Regions from separate parts of the Brenneria roseae subsp. americana genome, predicted to be linked through region 1. Evidence: predicted binding sites of a transcription regulator. Region 1 holds the regulator's gene; the other holds the start of a gene.
What was found. The regulator Fur, encoded in region 1, represses iron uptake genes when iron is present. The targets are predictions, from matches to a motif close to ATAATAATGAGAACNACTATCAA.
Positions count from the first base shown of each region.

Region 1 (8,129 bases):
CCAGAGCCTAACGGCTATCTGCATATTGGCCATGCGAAGTCTATCTGTCTGAATTTTGGCATTGCACGCGATTACAATGGGCAGTGCAATCTGCGCTTTGACGATACCAACCCGGTAAAAGAAGATATTGAATACGTTGAGTCGATCAAACGTGACGTAGAGTGGCTGGGATTCTCATGGAGCGGTGAGGTTCGCTATTCTTCCGACTATTTCGATCAGTTGCACCTGTATGCGGTTGAGTTGATTAGTAAAGGACTGGCATACGTTGATGAACTGACGCCGGAACAGATCCGGGAATACCGCGGTACGCTGACGTCGCCAGGGAAAAACAGCCCTTATCGCGATCGTACCGTACAGGAAAACCTCGCTCTGTTTGAAAAAATGCGTAACGGCGGTTTTGCTGAAGGAACCGCTTGTCTGCGTGCCAAGATTGATATGGCATCGTCATTTATCGTTATGCGCGACCCGGTTCTCTATCGTATCAAGTTCGCTGAGCATCATCAGACCGGCAACAAGTGGTGCATCTACCCGATGTATGACTTTACCCACTGCATTTCCGATGCGCTGGAAGGCGTGACGCACTCCCTGTGTACGTTGGAATTCCAGGATAATCGTCGTTTGTATGACTGGGTACTGGACAACATTACGGTTCCTTGCCATCCACGTCAGTATGAGTTTTCTCGCCTGAATCTTGAATATGCCATCATGTCCAAGCGCAAGTTGAATCTGCTGGTCGAGGAAAAGGTTGTCGAGGGATGGGACGATCCGCGTATGCCAACCATTTCTGGTTTGCGTCGTCGCGGTTATAGTGCGGCGTCTATCCGTGAGTTCTGTGTTCGCATCGGGATTACCAAGCAGGATAATAACGTCGAAATGGCGGCGTTGGAATCCTGTATCCGCGACGATCTGAACGAAAATGCGCCGCGTGCCATGGCGGTTCTGGATCCGGTGAAGCTGATTATTGAAAGCCTGCCTTCAGACCATGAAGAGTGGGTTACCATGCCAAATCATCCGAATAAGCCGGAGATGGGGACTCGCCAGGTCGCGTTCAGCCGTGAGATTTATATCGATCGCGCCGACTTCCGTGAAGAAGCCAACAAGCAATACAAACGTTTGGTGCTGGGTAAAGAAGTTCGCCTGCGTAATGCTTACGTGGTCAGAGCCGAACGTATCGAGAAAGACGAGCAGGGCACGATCACCGCTATTTATTGCAGCTACGATCCTGAAACGTTAAGTAAAGATCCGGCAGATGGCCGCAAAGTGAAAGGGGTGATTCATTGGGTGTCAGCAGCCCATGCGTTGCCGGCAGAATTCCGTCTGTATGATCGTTTGTTCAGCGTCGCGAACCCGGCCGCGGCGGAGGATTTCCTGTCCACCATTAACCCGGATTCACTGAAGATTACTTATGGATTTGTCGAAGCCAGCCTGGCGCAGGCTGAAGCAGAGAAGGCCTATCAGTTTGAACGAGAAGGTTATTTCTGCGCAGATCGTGTTTACTCCAGTGCAGAGCATCTGGTGTTTAACCGTACTGCCGGCTTGCGGGATACCTGGGTCGGCTAATGCCGAACAGAGTACCCGGTAATATAAAAATAAAACCGCCGAGGCGGTTTTATTTTATGACGGGCGATCCTGCCCGTCACCCTGCGGGCCGTCGCAGGCGACGTTAAAAGTCGCTCCGGCGGATTTTTTATGCGGTCGATTTATCTTCTTGCATCGTGCAGGGTTTCGTCTTCACGGCAATCCCCTGCGCTGCAATGGCCATACAGATACAAACTGTGGTTTGTCAGTTTGATACCATGTCTTTCTGCGATTTCGCGCTGACGCGCTTCAATATATTCATCGCGGAATTCAATGACTTTGCCACAATCCAGGCAAATCAGATGGTCATGATGATGTTGTTGAGTCAATTCAAAAACTGATTTACCACCTTCAAAATTATGGCGGGTGACAATACCAGCATCATCAAACTGATTAAGTACGCGATAAACGGTCGCCAGACCAATTTCTTCGCCCATATCAATCAGTTTTTTGTATAAATCTTCCGCACTGACGTGATGGCACTCTGGGTCCTGCAATACTTCCAGAATTTTCAGTCTTGGAAGAGTGACTTTCAGGCCGGCCTTCTTTAATGCGGTGTTATTGTCAGTCATGCGGATTTAGTCCTGTTGCTTACTTATATCAATGGAGGCTATCTAGCCTATGACATCGGTCGGCTCAAAAAATGTAATAGCGTCCCAATTATAGAACCGTGCATGCAAAATGGAAACCATGGAATGTTAACAATGTTGTCCCTACACCTATTATAGGTATTGACGCAATGTGTTGTTGATAAATGAAGAAACATTCATGCACGTACAAAACCGATGGGTTTATTGTACAGGTTTATGGCGGGAAGTTAAAAAAATGTGTCAATTATTATGAAAGGTTTTTCCTATTGATCTGACCCTGATCGTGCTATCAGGGCCAGAAACAATATTAACCAACCAGCTCTTTCAGGTTCAACTCTTCGCTGATCTGTTTAACCCAGGTCGTTACGCGTTCGCTGGTCAGTTCAGGTTGACGATCTTCGTCAATGGCCAGACCGATGAAATGGTTGTCATCCGCCAGACCTTTCGATGCTTCAAAGTAATAACCTTCTGTCGGCCAGTGCCCGACAATGGTCGCACCGCGTGGCTCGATGATGTCACGAATGGTGCCCATGGCATCGCAGAAGTATTCTGCATAATCTTCCTGATCGCCACAGCCAAACAGGGCAACCAGTTTGCCGGTGAAATCGATCTCTTCCAGCGTCGGGAAAAAGTCATCCCAGTCGCATTGGGCTTCACCATAATACCAGGTCGGAATACCCAACAGCAGGATATCGAAAGCTTCGAGATCTTCTTTACTGCTTTTGGCGATGTCATGAACTTCAGCAACGTCGGTGCCCAGCTGCTGTTGGATCGTCTTGGCAATGTTTTCAGTATTGCCAGTATCACTGCCAAAGAAAATGCCTATCAGTGCCATGAATTAAATAACCTCTTGATTCTTAATGGTATGGTGCCATGTCTCACCCACTTATCGGCTCATAATAACAGACACAACCTGCATGAGAAACTCGTATCGGTAAGGATACGTAAATTGGGTGAGGTTTTATCCACTTCGGTTTGGCGTTGGTTAACACACGCATATTCAAGGCAATCTGGTATGCGAGTGGCAATGTCAATCATGCTGCCATCGTCTTTAAACGAGGGGATGGTTGATGACGCACAGCGCGGTAAGGTTGTCACAGGCATGCGGAATTGGTTGAAGGAGGGAATGGGAAATATCAGGCGGTTATTTCTCATATCCACTTATTCTTTATCCTATTGAAATGTTAGCGTGCGAATGAAATATTAAAATCGGTGTGCTAAAAAATAAAATGTTATATTTTTTGCTTAAAGAATAATGAAATGCCATTTTGATTTTATCTTTTCGTCTTTTACGCTAATTTTGTCACGTTATCAGGTTACTAGCCGGACAATTTTCGGCAAATCATGAGATGTGTGTTGGATTTTTAAACAAATATCATCATGACGAAGATGATAAGCTATATGTAGTATGGCCGTATGAAATTGAAAAGTTTAAATTTTATCGGCAATCGGAATATTATCTTTCGGGGTATGGCCAGACACCTGAAAATCAACCTGACATCGGTGATCTGTGCTGTGCTTCGCCATGGTTGCCGCTCATTGTATCGTCGTACTGTCTGTGACCGGATTTTTTCATATGCTGCGGTTAGTGTCGCTAACCTTCTTCAGCGGCATTTACGATACTTAATATTCTTATATATCTGAAAATTTATGAAATTGTTCTCGGAATAGAACAATAAATTGAAGAAAGGTATCTCCAACGCTAAATATTCTCTGAATTTTGTCGATTAGTCAGCGTGGTCCCTTTTGTTTTCAACACAATGAAATTGAACATTGGGGGAGATGTAACATATTTCATGACATGGTTTTTTCTGAAAACTGTCTGTTGATTAACGATAAAAAGCCATCCTTGTTATTTTAATGCTTAGGTTTGGAGCAAGCTATGAGACTATTAAAAGATATCGCCATTAGAACGGCGATGCTGTGGGTGTTAGGCACCTTTTGCGTGTTATGGGGCGGTGTCTCTATCTATACCATGTTCTCTTTTAAAGAGATGACAGCGACATCCAAGACCAGCAGTTTGCTGGTGCAAAACACGAACTTTGTCAATCAAGGCAACGATCAGTATTTTCGTATGGTCACGCGTTTGGCGCGAGCGGTTGATTATCGCCGCAATGGCGATAATGATTCAGCGGATAAAGAGCAGGCATCCGCTTTGAACGCGTTGAATACTTTAAAATCTGATTTGATCGCGTTTAATGCCATCGATCATGCCGGTCTGGATGATGCGCTGGTGCAAGCGGTCAGCCGTGACTGGGGTAATCTGATTACACAGGGCGTTGATCCGCTATACCAAAAGGCGGCCGCCAATGCGTTGGATGATTATCAGGATCAGGCTAAAAACGTGGTTCCGCCGCTGAGCCGGCAGTTCGGCGCATCGCTGACCGCTTTCAGTAAAGCCAGCGCTGACAAGTTTGATGCGGCGGGGATTCGATTCGAACAGATTACCTCGATCGGTCAGAATATCTTGTTGACCGGTTTGGTGGTCGGTTTGATGATGCTGTTCCTGACCGACCGCTATCTGGTGATCTGTCTGACTCGTCCATTGAACGAGCTGCGCGACCATTTCAGCGTCATTGCTTCCGGCCAGCTAGGCAAGCCGATTATCGATTTTGGCCACAACTGCGTTGGTAAATTGTTTCCGCTATTGCGGGAAATGCAAACCAGTCTGGCGAATACCGTCAGCACAATCCGCAACAGTACAGACTCTATTTATCAGGGCGCATCAGAGATTGCGGCTGGCAATAACGATTTGTCATCACGTACGGAACAGCAGGCTTCCGCGCTGGAAGAAACCGCTGCCAGCATGGAGCAATTGACGGCAACAGTGAAGCAGAATGCGGAAAATGCCAACCATGCCAGCCAATTGGCGCTGCAAGCGTCAACAACCGCGAAAAAAGGTGGCGATATCGTTGAAAATGTGGTGAAAACCATGTCGGAAATCTCTGGCAGTTCGAGAAAGATTGCTGAGATTACCACCGTGATTAACGGCATTGCCTTCCAGACGAACATTCTTGCGCTTAACGCCGCGGTAGAAGCCGCACGAGCCGGTGAGCAGGGCCGTGGTTTTGCCGTGGTGGCAGGGGAAGTCCGCAGTCTTGCGCAGCGCAGTGCACAAGCCGCGAAGGAAATTGAAGGGCTGATTTCCGAATCGGTACGCTGTGTGGATACCGGGTCGAATCTGGTTGAAGATGCCGGTAACACCATGCATGAAATTGTGCGGGCGGTGACGAATGTAACAGACATCATGGGAGAAATTGCGTCTGCTTCGGAAGAGCAAAGCAAAGGCATTGCGCAGGTCGGTCAGGCGATCGCGGAGATGGACAGCGTGACTCAGCAGAATGCGGCGCTGGTGGAACAGGCCTCGACCGCTGCGCAATCCCTTGAGGAACAGGCGGCGCTGCTGAACCAGACGGTTTCTTTATTCCAGCTGTCTGAGCAACATCCACAGTCGCGGGCAGTGGCAAATTCAGCGCCGGCGCCAAAAGCGGTAGCCGCTACGTCTGTCAGAAAAGCGCTGCCACCCAGCCAGGATAATTGGGAAAAATTCTGAGTCTGGTTTTCCTCAGTGTCAGGGATGACACTGTACAAATTTCATAAATCGATATTTCAGGACGATTGGTCGGCCAACTGCGCCAACAGTATTTGCTCAATGAGTTCGCTACGGCTGATATTCCGTTGTTCCGCCAGACTATTCAGTATATCCACTGCCTCACTATTGATTTTTAATTCAATACGCCGCAATCCGCGAACTTTATCGCGTCGCAGCTGGTTACGCTTATTGATTCTTAGCTGTTCATCACGTGAAAGCGGATTGGTCTTCGGGCGGCCCGGGCGACGTTCATCTGCGAACAGATCCAGCGTGGTGCGATCCGTTTGTTCTTTTGCCATAGGTAATGATACTGCAAGGTATTCGGACCAAAACGCGCACATCCTACGTCCTTTATCTTTCATGAAACCGGCGATCTGGTTTGCCTGCATGATGAAATCTATGAGGTATATAACGCGTGCATTTTGATGATGTGGTTACAATGCCTGTGGCTGAATCAGCCGTCCCTCTACTGCGAGCGCCATCATACCTTAGCCGCACTGGCGGCGACAACGGTTAACTGTCGTTGACGGCCTGTCTGGTCAACCGGCATCCAGGAAACGATGAATGGCGCGTAAAACCGCGTCCGGTTTTTCAGAATGCACCCAGTGACCGGCGCCGCTGATCACATATGCGCGGGCTGTCGGGAATTGGCTTAATAAGGCATCACGATAGATATCATCCAGGTAGGGTGAGTTTTCACCGCGAATAAACAAAATCGGCCCTTGCCACGGGGGAACAACCTGCCAACCGACGATATTCTCGTACTGCTCCCACAATACCGGCACGTTAAAGCGCCATTCACCTTGCTGGAATGATTTCAGCAGAAACTGAATCACGCCTTCTTCTTTAATGAACTGACGCATCAATCCGGCAGCGTCCGAACGCGATGTAATGCCTGCTTCGGTGACGGCCCTGAGCGCGGTAAAAATAACATCGTGTCGGCGCAGCTGATAATCCACCGGCGCAATATCAATCACTACCAGTTTTTCCAGCCGATCCGGAATCAGCGCAGTAAGCGACATAGCAACTTTCCCGCCCATTGAATGGCCGATGACGATGGCTCGTTCAATGTTTAAGTCATCCATTAACGCCAGAATATCCTGCGCCATGGCTGGATATGTCATCTGTGACGAGCGTGGTGACAAGCCGTGATTGCGTAAATCAACTTGTAGGATATCGTGTTGGTTTTGCAACTCCCGACCCAATACCCCAAGATTATCCAGATTGCCAAACAGGCCATGAATAAGGATAACGGGTCGCTTGCCCTGCGGCTGATGAGCATTTTTCCAACGATAATTCAATTTCATGGTGAAGTTCATTCAGAGAGACAGGCGCTTAGGGTATCATGACTTTACGACATTATGCTGTCGTTGAAGGAACAGGGACGGCCGCTTGAGCAGAAGCAGAGACATTGGGGCATAATCCGACTTTTTGCATTGTCTGTGCTATGGCGCTGTTCGAGAATGTTTGATCGCTTGTATACTCCTTGACGATTGATTTAAGTAATATACCCGTCATCTTTCAAATGCAGGCGTGTCGGCTTCCTGAATTACCTGGGCTCCCCGGGGCGCAGCAAGCAGCGTTCAAATCTGCTCCAGGCAGATTTTAGCTAAGTTCCAGGGGCTTTGTTCAGTTGCCGACTTCTGTACGTTGAAATCTATTGGGTAATAAAACAGTACTGGATAAAGATGAAAACTATTGAGGTCGACGAAGAGCTTTATCGTTATATCGCCAGCCACACACAGCATATTGGTGAGAGCGCATCGGATATTTTACGGCGTATGTTGAAATTTACCGCTGGCCAGGTTGTCGTACCGCAAGTACAGGAATCGGCAGTCACGGCTCAACCGGCGTCGATGCCGGGGCCACGCGATCGGATCCGCACGCTGCGCGAGCTGCTGTTATCGGACGAATACGCTGAACAGAATAAAGCAATCAATCGCTTTATGCTGGTACTGTCCACGCTGTATACCTTGTCTCCGCCGGAGTTTGCCGTGGCGACGGAATCACTTCATGGCCGCACGCGCGTGTATTTTGCCGGCGATCAGCAAACTTTACTTCAGAATGGCACACACACGAAACCCAAGCATATACCGGGTACGCCATACTGGGTCATTACCAACACGAATACCGGTCGTAAACGCAGCATGGTTGAACACATCATGCTGATGATGCAGTTCCCTGCTGAACTGACAGAGAAAGTTTGCGGAACTATTTAACTCTTTATTTGACAACAGCGTCAGGGAGAAATGCCGATGGCTAATCACCCAAGAGCAGGGAAACCCACCCAGCAGAGCGATTTAATTAATGTGGCGCAACTGACGTCACAATATTATGTTTTGCGTCCGGAGGTTGGGAATGCCGCGCAT
Region 1 is NZ_QDKJ01000004.1:315,277-323,405, reverse strand. Features, by position in the region: gene glnS (glutamine--tRNA ligase) at 1-1,560, shown strand, start outside; gene fur (ferric iron uptake transcriptional regulator) at 1,701-2,150, opposite strand; gene fldA (flavodoxin FldA) at 2,476-3,003, opposite strand; gene B4923_RS07345 (methyl-accepting chemotaxis protein) at 4,051-5,721, shown strand; gene ybfE (LexA regulated protein) at 5,778-6,059, opposite strand; gene ybfF (esterase) at 6,300-7,067, opposite strand; gene seqA (replication initiation negative regulator SeqA) at 7,449-7,979, shown strand; gene pgm (phosphoglucomutase (alpha-D-glucose-1,6-bisphosphate-dependent)) at 8,016-8,129, shown strand, end outside.

Region 2 (8,129 bases), on a different contig from region 1:
CGACGTTTGTCTCTGTCAGAAGAAGGCGTGATGTTTCTTGAGCATGCGCGAGCCGTGATCCATGCGGTGGAACATGCGGAAGAGCAGGTGCTATTGCGGCACGATCGGCCCGGCGGGCGGTTACGGGTCAATGCAGCCTCTGCGTTTATGCAACATGTCATTGTCCCCCTCGTTCCCGAATTCCGCCGCCGCTACCCGAAGATCATTCTTGAACTGAACACCGACGATTTTATTATCGATCTGCTGGAACAGCACACGGATATCGCGATCCGCATCGGCACGCTAAAAGATTCCAGCATCCATGCCCGCGCGTTGGGGTCGAGCCGCTTGCGCGTGGTTGCCAGCCCGGATTATCTGCGGCGTCATGGGACACCTGCGAATGTTGAGGCGCTGGCGACACATGTCTGTCTGGGATTTACCCAGGTGGAGTCGCTGAATCACTGGCCGTTGCGCTATGGGCTACAGGATTTTTACCCGATTACTCCCGCACTGGCGGCTTCAAACGGTGAGACGTTGCGCCAACTGGCGCTGCGCGGGGAAGGGATTGTCCGCATGTCTGATTTTCTGATTCGGGATGATCTGGCGACGGGCCGTCTGGTTCAGATTCTCAAAGAGGAAACGGTAAATGTCAGTTTGCCCGTCCACGCGGTGTATTACCGCAACACCCAACTGGCGGTGCGTATTACCTGTTTTCTGGATTATCTGAGCGAGAAACTGTCGGAGCAGCCGCTGTGAGCGTTGCCCACAGCGGCGTATTCCCTCAGGCAAAAAGTTTGCCCAGATGCTGACGGTAACGCGCGGTATACGCGGGGATATCCGGTGATTTTATCACGTCATTACAAATGAAGGTCGGCAGCGGGGATAGCCCGATGAACTGATTGGCCTTATGAAACGGCAGATAAACCCCGTCCACGCCGACGCCATGGAAGAATTGATCGGGATCCTCGAAAGCTTCCAACGGGGCGTTCCAGGTCAGGGAAAGCATGTATTTCCTGCCTTGCAACAGGCCGCCAGAGCCGTATTTTTTACTGCTGTCGGCACGGCTGCGGCCATCGCTGGCATAGAGTAAGCCGTGACCTGCGGTAAACACTTCATCAATATATTTCTTCAATATCCATGGCGTGTCCATCCACCAGCCAGGCATCTGATAAATGATGGTATCCGCCCACAGGTAATTCTGGATTTCCTGTTCAATATCGTAGCCGTTATCCACGGTGGTCACGCGCACATCATGACCTTTTTCACGCAGAAAATCGGCGGCGATGTTGGTAAGAGTATTGTTCAGTTCACCTTTGGAGTGAGCAAATGATTTGCCTGCATTAATCAGCAAAATTTTCTGCATAGGTATGATCCCGAATTAGGTTATTGAAAGATGAGTTAGGCCTAGTCTATTAGGTCTGATTGATAAGAAAAATGTGCGGGAGCGCACAACACCATTGACTAAAATACAATAATGCGGGATTAGGTAAACACGTTATTGCCGTCATTTGGGATGGATGGGAAGGGGCGTATCACGGGTCGTGAATATAGGGTAAGAGGATAACCTGCTCTCTTACCCCTGGTTGTATTTGGCGATGCATCAGCATCGCCTTGTTTGACGTGAGATCGCGTTTTATGTGAATCAGAAATCCACATTCACGCCCAGTTGGAAGGTCCGGCCCGGCGCGACAGCCAATTGCTGATCGTTCAGGTCCTGATTGGTGGAATTTTCCAGATTGCGGCTACTCAGGTAATCCCAGTATTTACGATCGGTAATGTTGTAGATGCCGCCGCTCAGCTTGACGTTTTTGGCGACACGGTAATAAGCGGTCAGGTCAACGACACCGTAGCCGGGCACCCGCATATATTCGGTGGTGGATTCGGTGAGATCGCTGCCGCTGTTGTTATAGCTATTACGCGTATCGGTGGACGTGGCCTGTTTGCCCTTGTTAAAGGTTGCGGTCAGCGCCGCGCCGTAGAGCTTGCTGGGATCGTCATAGGCAATGCCAACGATGGCTTTCATCGGCGCTACACTTTCCAGGTCAACATATTTGTCCCCTGAATAGCTGGATTTAGATGCCCCTTCCGCATAGCCGAACGCCAGTCGGGTACTGAAGCCGTTCGCCTGCTCGAACCAGGTGCCAAGATTGAATTTGGCGCTGATTTCACCGCCGTAGATGTAAGCCTTATCACGGTTTTCCGCCTGATAGATCGTGGTGAACTGGCTTGGTACGTTGGTGAATTTTTCCGGGTTGCCGGTACGGGTATAACGGGTATAGGCAATAAAATTCTTATAGTCGTTATAGAAAGTGGCCGCACTCAGCGTAATGCCTTCCACCACCTGGCCCTTCAGTCCCAGCTCGTAGTTATTGCTGGTTTCCGTCTCCAGATCCGGGCTGCTGACGATGGCGTATCTACGGTAAGCCGTGGTGGTACCGACGTTCCAGGCGCCATACAATTGGCCAGCGTTCGGGAACTGGGCGCCGCGCTTGTACTGGATATAAGCGATCAGGTCAGGTTTGATGTCATACAGGAAGCTCAGCGACGGCAGGATTTGAGTATCGCTATTGGAACTGTACATGCTGTTGACTTCATCGGAGTCAGCCACGCTGCTGGCATCAAGCAGATTGGACAGATTTTCAGGCTTGGACTTCTGATACGCCGCACGTACCCCCGGTACTATAGAGAAGTCGTGACCGCCCAGATCCCAGGTGATCGTATCCTGCGCGAACGCGCCCAGCGTGAGTTGGCTGCTGTCCGCCTGCGGACGGGAAATCTGGTTGCCTACCGACCCTTCCTGCGTGAACGGGCGCTTGGTATTGGCCTGACGTGCATTCAGGCCGAAGCTGAAGCGGTGGTTATTCCACTCTTTGCTGGCGCGGCTTTCAACACCGAAAGTGTCGGTATCGTAGTCAGAATAGACCAGCTGCATTGGATAACCGGAAGAATAGGCATCGGGCATATAGGTGTTGTCGTGGGCCTGTGTCTTCTGATAGAAGATTTTGCTGTCCACCACGTCGAAAAATGAGTTGTTTTCCGGCGTCCAGCGATCCGCCAGGCTGGCTCCCCAGCGTCGGGTCTGGCTGCTCTGCTGGGCGGTGCCGATAATCGAACTGCCGGAACTGTTCCAGGTGTCGTAGTGGGTGTGGTTGGTTTTATGATAATAGTCCAGTGTGGCGGTCAACTGATGAGTATCCGTTGCCTGCCAGATGCCGGACGCCAGTATTGCGTTGGAGTGCCAGTTGGCCGGGTAGGCATCAATGGTGCCGCTGTTGTTTTCGGTTTCCTGCCCGTCGCGGCGGCTGACCACGATTACGCCGCGCAGGTAGTCATCACCGGCGGCGGCGGTGATGCCGTTGTGCCAGCTGCGGTTGGAGGAATCATAGTCGCTCTGGTAGCCGAAGTAGCTGGTTTTGTCTGCGGAGAGGTAGTCATCGGCAGATTTGGGACGGAATGAAACTGAGCCGCCCAGCGCGTTGTTACTATTGGTCACGGAAGTGGCGCCGGACTCGATGCCCACGGAACCATACATATAGGGGTCGATATAGTCGCGGCCAATGCCGTAAGTACCCAGGTTGGCGCGTCCCGTATCACTGGCGAGGGAGCGGTCGGTCGCGGTAGGCAGTTCCACGCCATCTACATCAACGGAGACGCGGTTGGCTTCCATACCGCGCACGTTATAGCCGGTATAACCACCGCGGTCGAAACCGCTCTTGCCGGTGCCGGAACCACCGGCAGCGCCAGTGGCGCTGATCAGCGGCTGATAGCGCATGATGGTGCCGAAATCGTTGCCGCCCTCTTTCTGCATATCGCTGGCGGTGATGGTGGTCTTGGTTCCTGCCTCTTTCTCCACTTTGGGAGAATAAACCGTCATTACGTCGCCTGTTGGCTCTGATTCGCTGGCTGAATTAGTCTGTGGGGTTGTCTGGCTATCGGCGGCGGCACTGTTTAACGCGATGCCCGTTAATATACCGGTGAGAAGAATTTTATTTAAATTCTTATTAGTTAACATAGTGATACTCTTTGCTATGGGCTGTCCGACCAGCGATGTCGGTAGACGCGCTGGCAATCAATGGCGGTGGCAGAAAAACAAGCTATAACATTATAAAAAACAAGGTAATGATAACTATTATCATATGATAAGCATTATCATTAACCGTTGCAATAATGATGAATGATTCTTAATAAAACGTTTTAGGCGGGTAATCGGTGGTTGGTGCGGAGGCAGAGATAAAATAAAACAGGCTCCTTTTACGGAGCCTGTCGGTAAACAGATTGTCTTAATATAAGCTGGCTGTGCCGATAAAGCCGAACAACACCGGGTTATAAACGGGTTCAGCCAGCGATGGTGAATTTACACCTGCTCGAAGTGGTATTTGTTGCTGGTTTTAACTCCCCACAAACCGGCGAATACGCTGACAATAGCGCCAATCAGCAGGGCAAAGAATGACCAAAACGCTGCCTGCGCGGCGGCGGAAGCGGCAGCAGCAGCCTGTTCGCGGGCTTTTTGCTTCAGTTCGGCATATTGCTGTTTGGCTTGTTCAATACGGGCTTCGGCGTCATTCAACCGCTGATTGACCAACTGTGCCGTTTTATTCTTGGCTTCAATCAGGTTATCGACGGTTTGATTCACTTCTTCCTGCGACAAGGAAGTATGGTCTGATAACGCTTTGGTTACGCTATCACGATCGACGTCCTGCGCTAATGCTTCCCCGCGTTTTTTCAGCTTTTCGACCAGACTCTGTATAACGTCATCGCTGTTATCCGGGTTGAGCGCAATGGCTTTTATCGCTGCGCCAATTTCCGTTTTCGCCTCTTCCAACTGTTTTTTCATATAGTCTGGATGCAATGACTCAATATCGCTGTTGCGTAATGCCTGCGCCACCTCGTTGGTCATCTGTTCTGGTTGCAGCGTGGTATCCAGATCAAGCTGCTCAAACGCCTTGCTGCCCAGACTGGCGATGCCTTGCAATCCTCCTCCAACGGCGGAGCCCGCGCCGGAAATGGCGTTACCCGTTAATGATGCTACCGAGCCGAGCGCGTGACCGGTGGCTTTCAACGCGCCGCCAAGCAGCATGCTGCCTAAAACGGCGGCAACAATCAGCGACGTCGCCCAGACAAGAAAGCCATGAATCAAGCCATCAACCGCCGCCAACCGCCCGGCAACAAACGCTCCCGCAGCCAGACTGACAATGATGGATAAGGCAGACCAGATCAGGACGGTGGTTCCCACTCCGTCAACTGGCTCGTCAGACAATGGATCGACAATCGAAAAGCCCAGACCGGTGCCGAGCGTAGAGAGGAGTAATGAAACGGCTAACACGGTTACAACACCGCCAATGATGCTACCCCATGATATTTTTTTCGCTACATGTAATTCGTTCGAAATACCCATACCAACCCCTTTTTTTAAGCAATCAAAGCCTCATAGTTCAAGGCAAAATCATTAAGCAAGCTGAAGTATAGTCGCGATTGAAAAAACAAGGTGATTGGTAAACAATCAAACGGCCTGTGAAAGATAAAATTAATATAATTCAATTTGTTAAAATAAATAAAAATAACATATTCAGTGATGATTACTGTTTTTTTTAGCGGGAACGGTATAAATATACCAATAAAACAATTAGTATGATTAATATAAGACAATCGGTATTTCTGATGAAAACGGACTATCGCAGTGGAATGAAGAATCAAGTGATGGTAAAGGGGGGCCATCAACCGTTCAGGGAGCCTTAGCTCCCTGAACGGTTATCCGGCGATGGGATCAATACAGGCTGGCTTTTCCCGTCGAACCGAATAGCGCCATTTTATAGCGGATGACTTCTTTTGCCGCGTTGATGGGCTCCGGGTAGATCACGTTGGGATCCCACCAGGTTTCACGGCTGAGGATTTCACGCGCTTTTTTAAAATAGGCGTATTTCATATCGCTGGAGATGTTGATTTTGCCCACGCCGAGCGTCACGGCTTCGGCAATTTCGGCGTCCGGGTTCGCTGAGCCGCCGTGCAATACCAGCGGGATAGACAGCCGCTGCGAGATATCCCGCAGAATGTGCATTTGCAGCTCTGGCTTCAGGTCTTTCGGGTAGATGCCGTGCGCGGTGCCGATCGCGACCGCCAGCGTATCAACGCCCGTGCGGTTGACGAAATCCTCCGCCTGTTCAGGATCGGTATAAATAACTTTACTGACGCCGCCTTCTACCGTGGTGCCGGTATCGCCAATGGTGCCGAGTTCACCCTCAACGGAAACGCCGACGGCGTGCGCCAGTTTAACCACTTCGGCGGTCAGTGCCACGTTCTCTTCGTAAGGCAGGAGCGAACCGTCAATCATGACGGAGGTGAACCCGCATTGGATCGCGCGCTGGACGTGTGCAATGGAAGCGCCGTGGTCGAGGTGAATGACAAAGGGCACCGGGCTGCGCAGGGTTCTTTCCCGGACATAGGCAAAGAACGTATCGGTAACGAATTCCAGCTCGCTGGGATGAATGGAAATAATAGCGGGCGTATGGGTTGATTCAGCCTCTTCCACCACGGCACGAATAAAGCAGCTATCGGCGACGTTAAATGCGCCAATGGCAAAGTGGTGTTCGCGGGTGGGTTTCAGCATTTCGTGCATGGAAATCAACATGTTTTGTCTCCCTGATAGTGGACGATAGGTAAAGCTTTCCCGCATCAGTGAGGACTCACTGATGTGTCTGACATCAAACGGTTGCAGTGAAACGGGCTACGGTCGGGCGTTAGGCTTTATCGGCGGCGCCGGACCAACTGAGATAGTCGCAAACCACTTCCCGGCAGGCGGATTCCATCATGGCCAGCAAATCAGCCAGCTCAGCCTCGGGATGCGGTTGCAACGCCTGCTGTAGCGTCGTTTTCCCTGCTTCAAAGATCGCCGCGCCGACATTGATTTTCGCCACGCCGTGGCGGCTGACCCGGCGGATATCATCGGCCCTGGTGCCGCTGCCGCCGTGCAACGCCAGCGGAATCGGCGATTCCCGATGCAGAGCGTCGAGGCGATCAAAATCAATCTGTGGTGTTACGCCGGGAGGATAAATCCCGTGGGCGGTGCCTACCGAAACGGCGAGCAGATCGATGCCGGTCTGACGAATAAAGGGCATGACATCTTCCACCTGCGTCATCTTGACGGCGGCATCATCAAGGTCATAAGCCGGGGCGTCGGCGATGTGTCCCAGCTCTCCTTCCACACAGACGCCGGCGGTGGCGGCCATTTGCACCACCTGCCGGGTCTGACGGATGTTCTCTTCCAGCGGATGGCTGGAAGCATCGATCATCAGGCCGGTAAAACCGGCGCGAAACGACTGGCCTATCAGATCGAACGCCTTACCATGATCCAGACTCAGCGCGACCGGAACGGCAGCCCGCTGCGCCAGCGCGCTGACCAACGGCACGGCAAGGTGTGGCGGGAAATGCCGGCAGTGCCCTTGGTAGACATTGAGGATCAGCGGCGCCTGCTGCTGTTCGGCGGCGGCAATAGCCGCTCGCGCGGTCTCAAGGTTGAAACAGTTGATGGCGAGTACGGCATACTGCCGTTGATACGCATCATCAATGAGGGCTTTCATTGGGGCATACATAGCGGCTCCTGTTTATTCGAGGGTGAATTTAATATCTTCATCACGGACGGTGCGATCGTCGATATCATCAAACTCTTCATCTGCCTGAGTAACGCGTTTCTTGAGCAGCGATAGCATCACGCCGCAAATAACCGTACCGATCCCCAATGCCAGACAGAACATCAGCGGTTTGGTAAACAGCGGGACCACGAACATACCGCCGTGCGGCACCGGCGCTTCCACGCCCCAGACCATGATCAGCCCGCCGGCAATAGCCGAAGCGACGACACAGCTGGCGACGACCCTGATCAGATCGCGGGCGGCTATCGGGATTACGCCTTCGGTAATCATGCAGATGCCCATGGGAAATGCGGCTTTCAGCGCCTCTTTTTCCGCCCGGGTGTATTTGTAACGGGTCAGCAGGAAGGAGAGCGTGATGCCGAAGGGGGGAATGATGGAGCCGACAAATTTGACGGCTTCCGGGCCGTAAATGCCGTCTACCAGCATGCCGTCGGCGAACAGCGACATGGTTTTGTTCACCGGACCGCCGAAGTCGAACGTCGCCATGGCGCCCAGAATCGCCCC
Region 2 is NZ_QDKJ01000005.1:89,832-97,960, forward strand. Features, by position in the region: gene B4923_RS07880 (LysR family transcriptional regulator) at 1-735, shown strand, start outside; gene B4923_RS07885 (NAD(P)H-dependent oxidoreductase) at 761-1,342, opposite strand; gene B4923_RS07890 (TonB-dependent receptor domain-containing protein) at 1,622-3,991, opposite strand; gene B4923_RS07895 (CAP-Gly protein) at 4,334-5,374, opposite strand; gene B4923_RS07900 (ketose-bisphosphate aldolase) at 5,744-6,604, opposite strand; gene B4923_RS07905 (class II fructose-bisphosphate aldolase) at 6,714-7,565, opposite strand; gene B4923_RS07910 (PTS fructose transporter subunit IIC) at 7,578-8,129, opposite strand, start outside.
Region 2: a site for Fur is predicted at 4,093-4,115, ahead of B4923_RS07890 (TonB-dependent receptor domain-containing protein). Genes of this name have one in related genera too.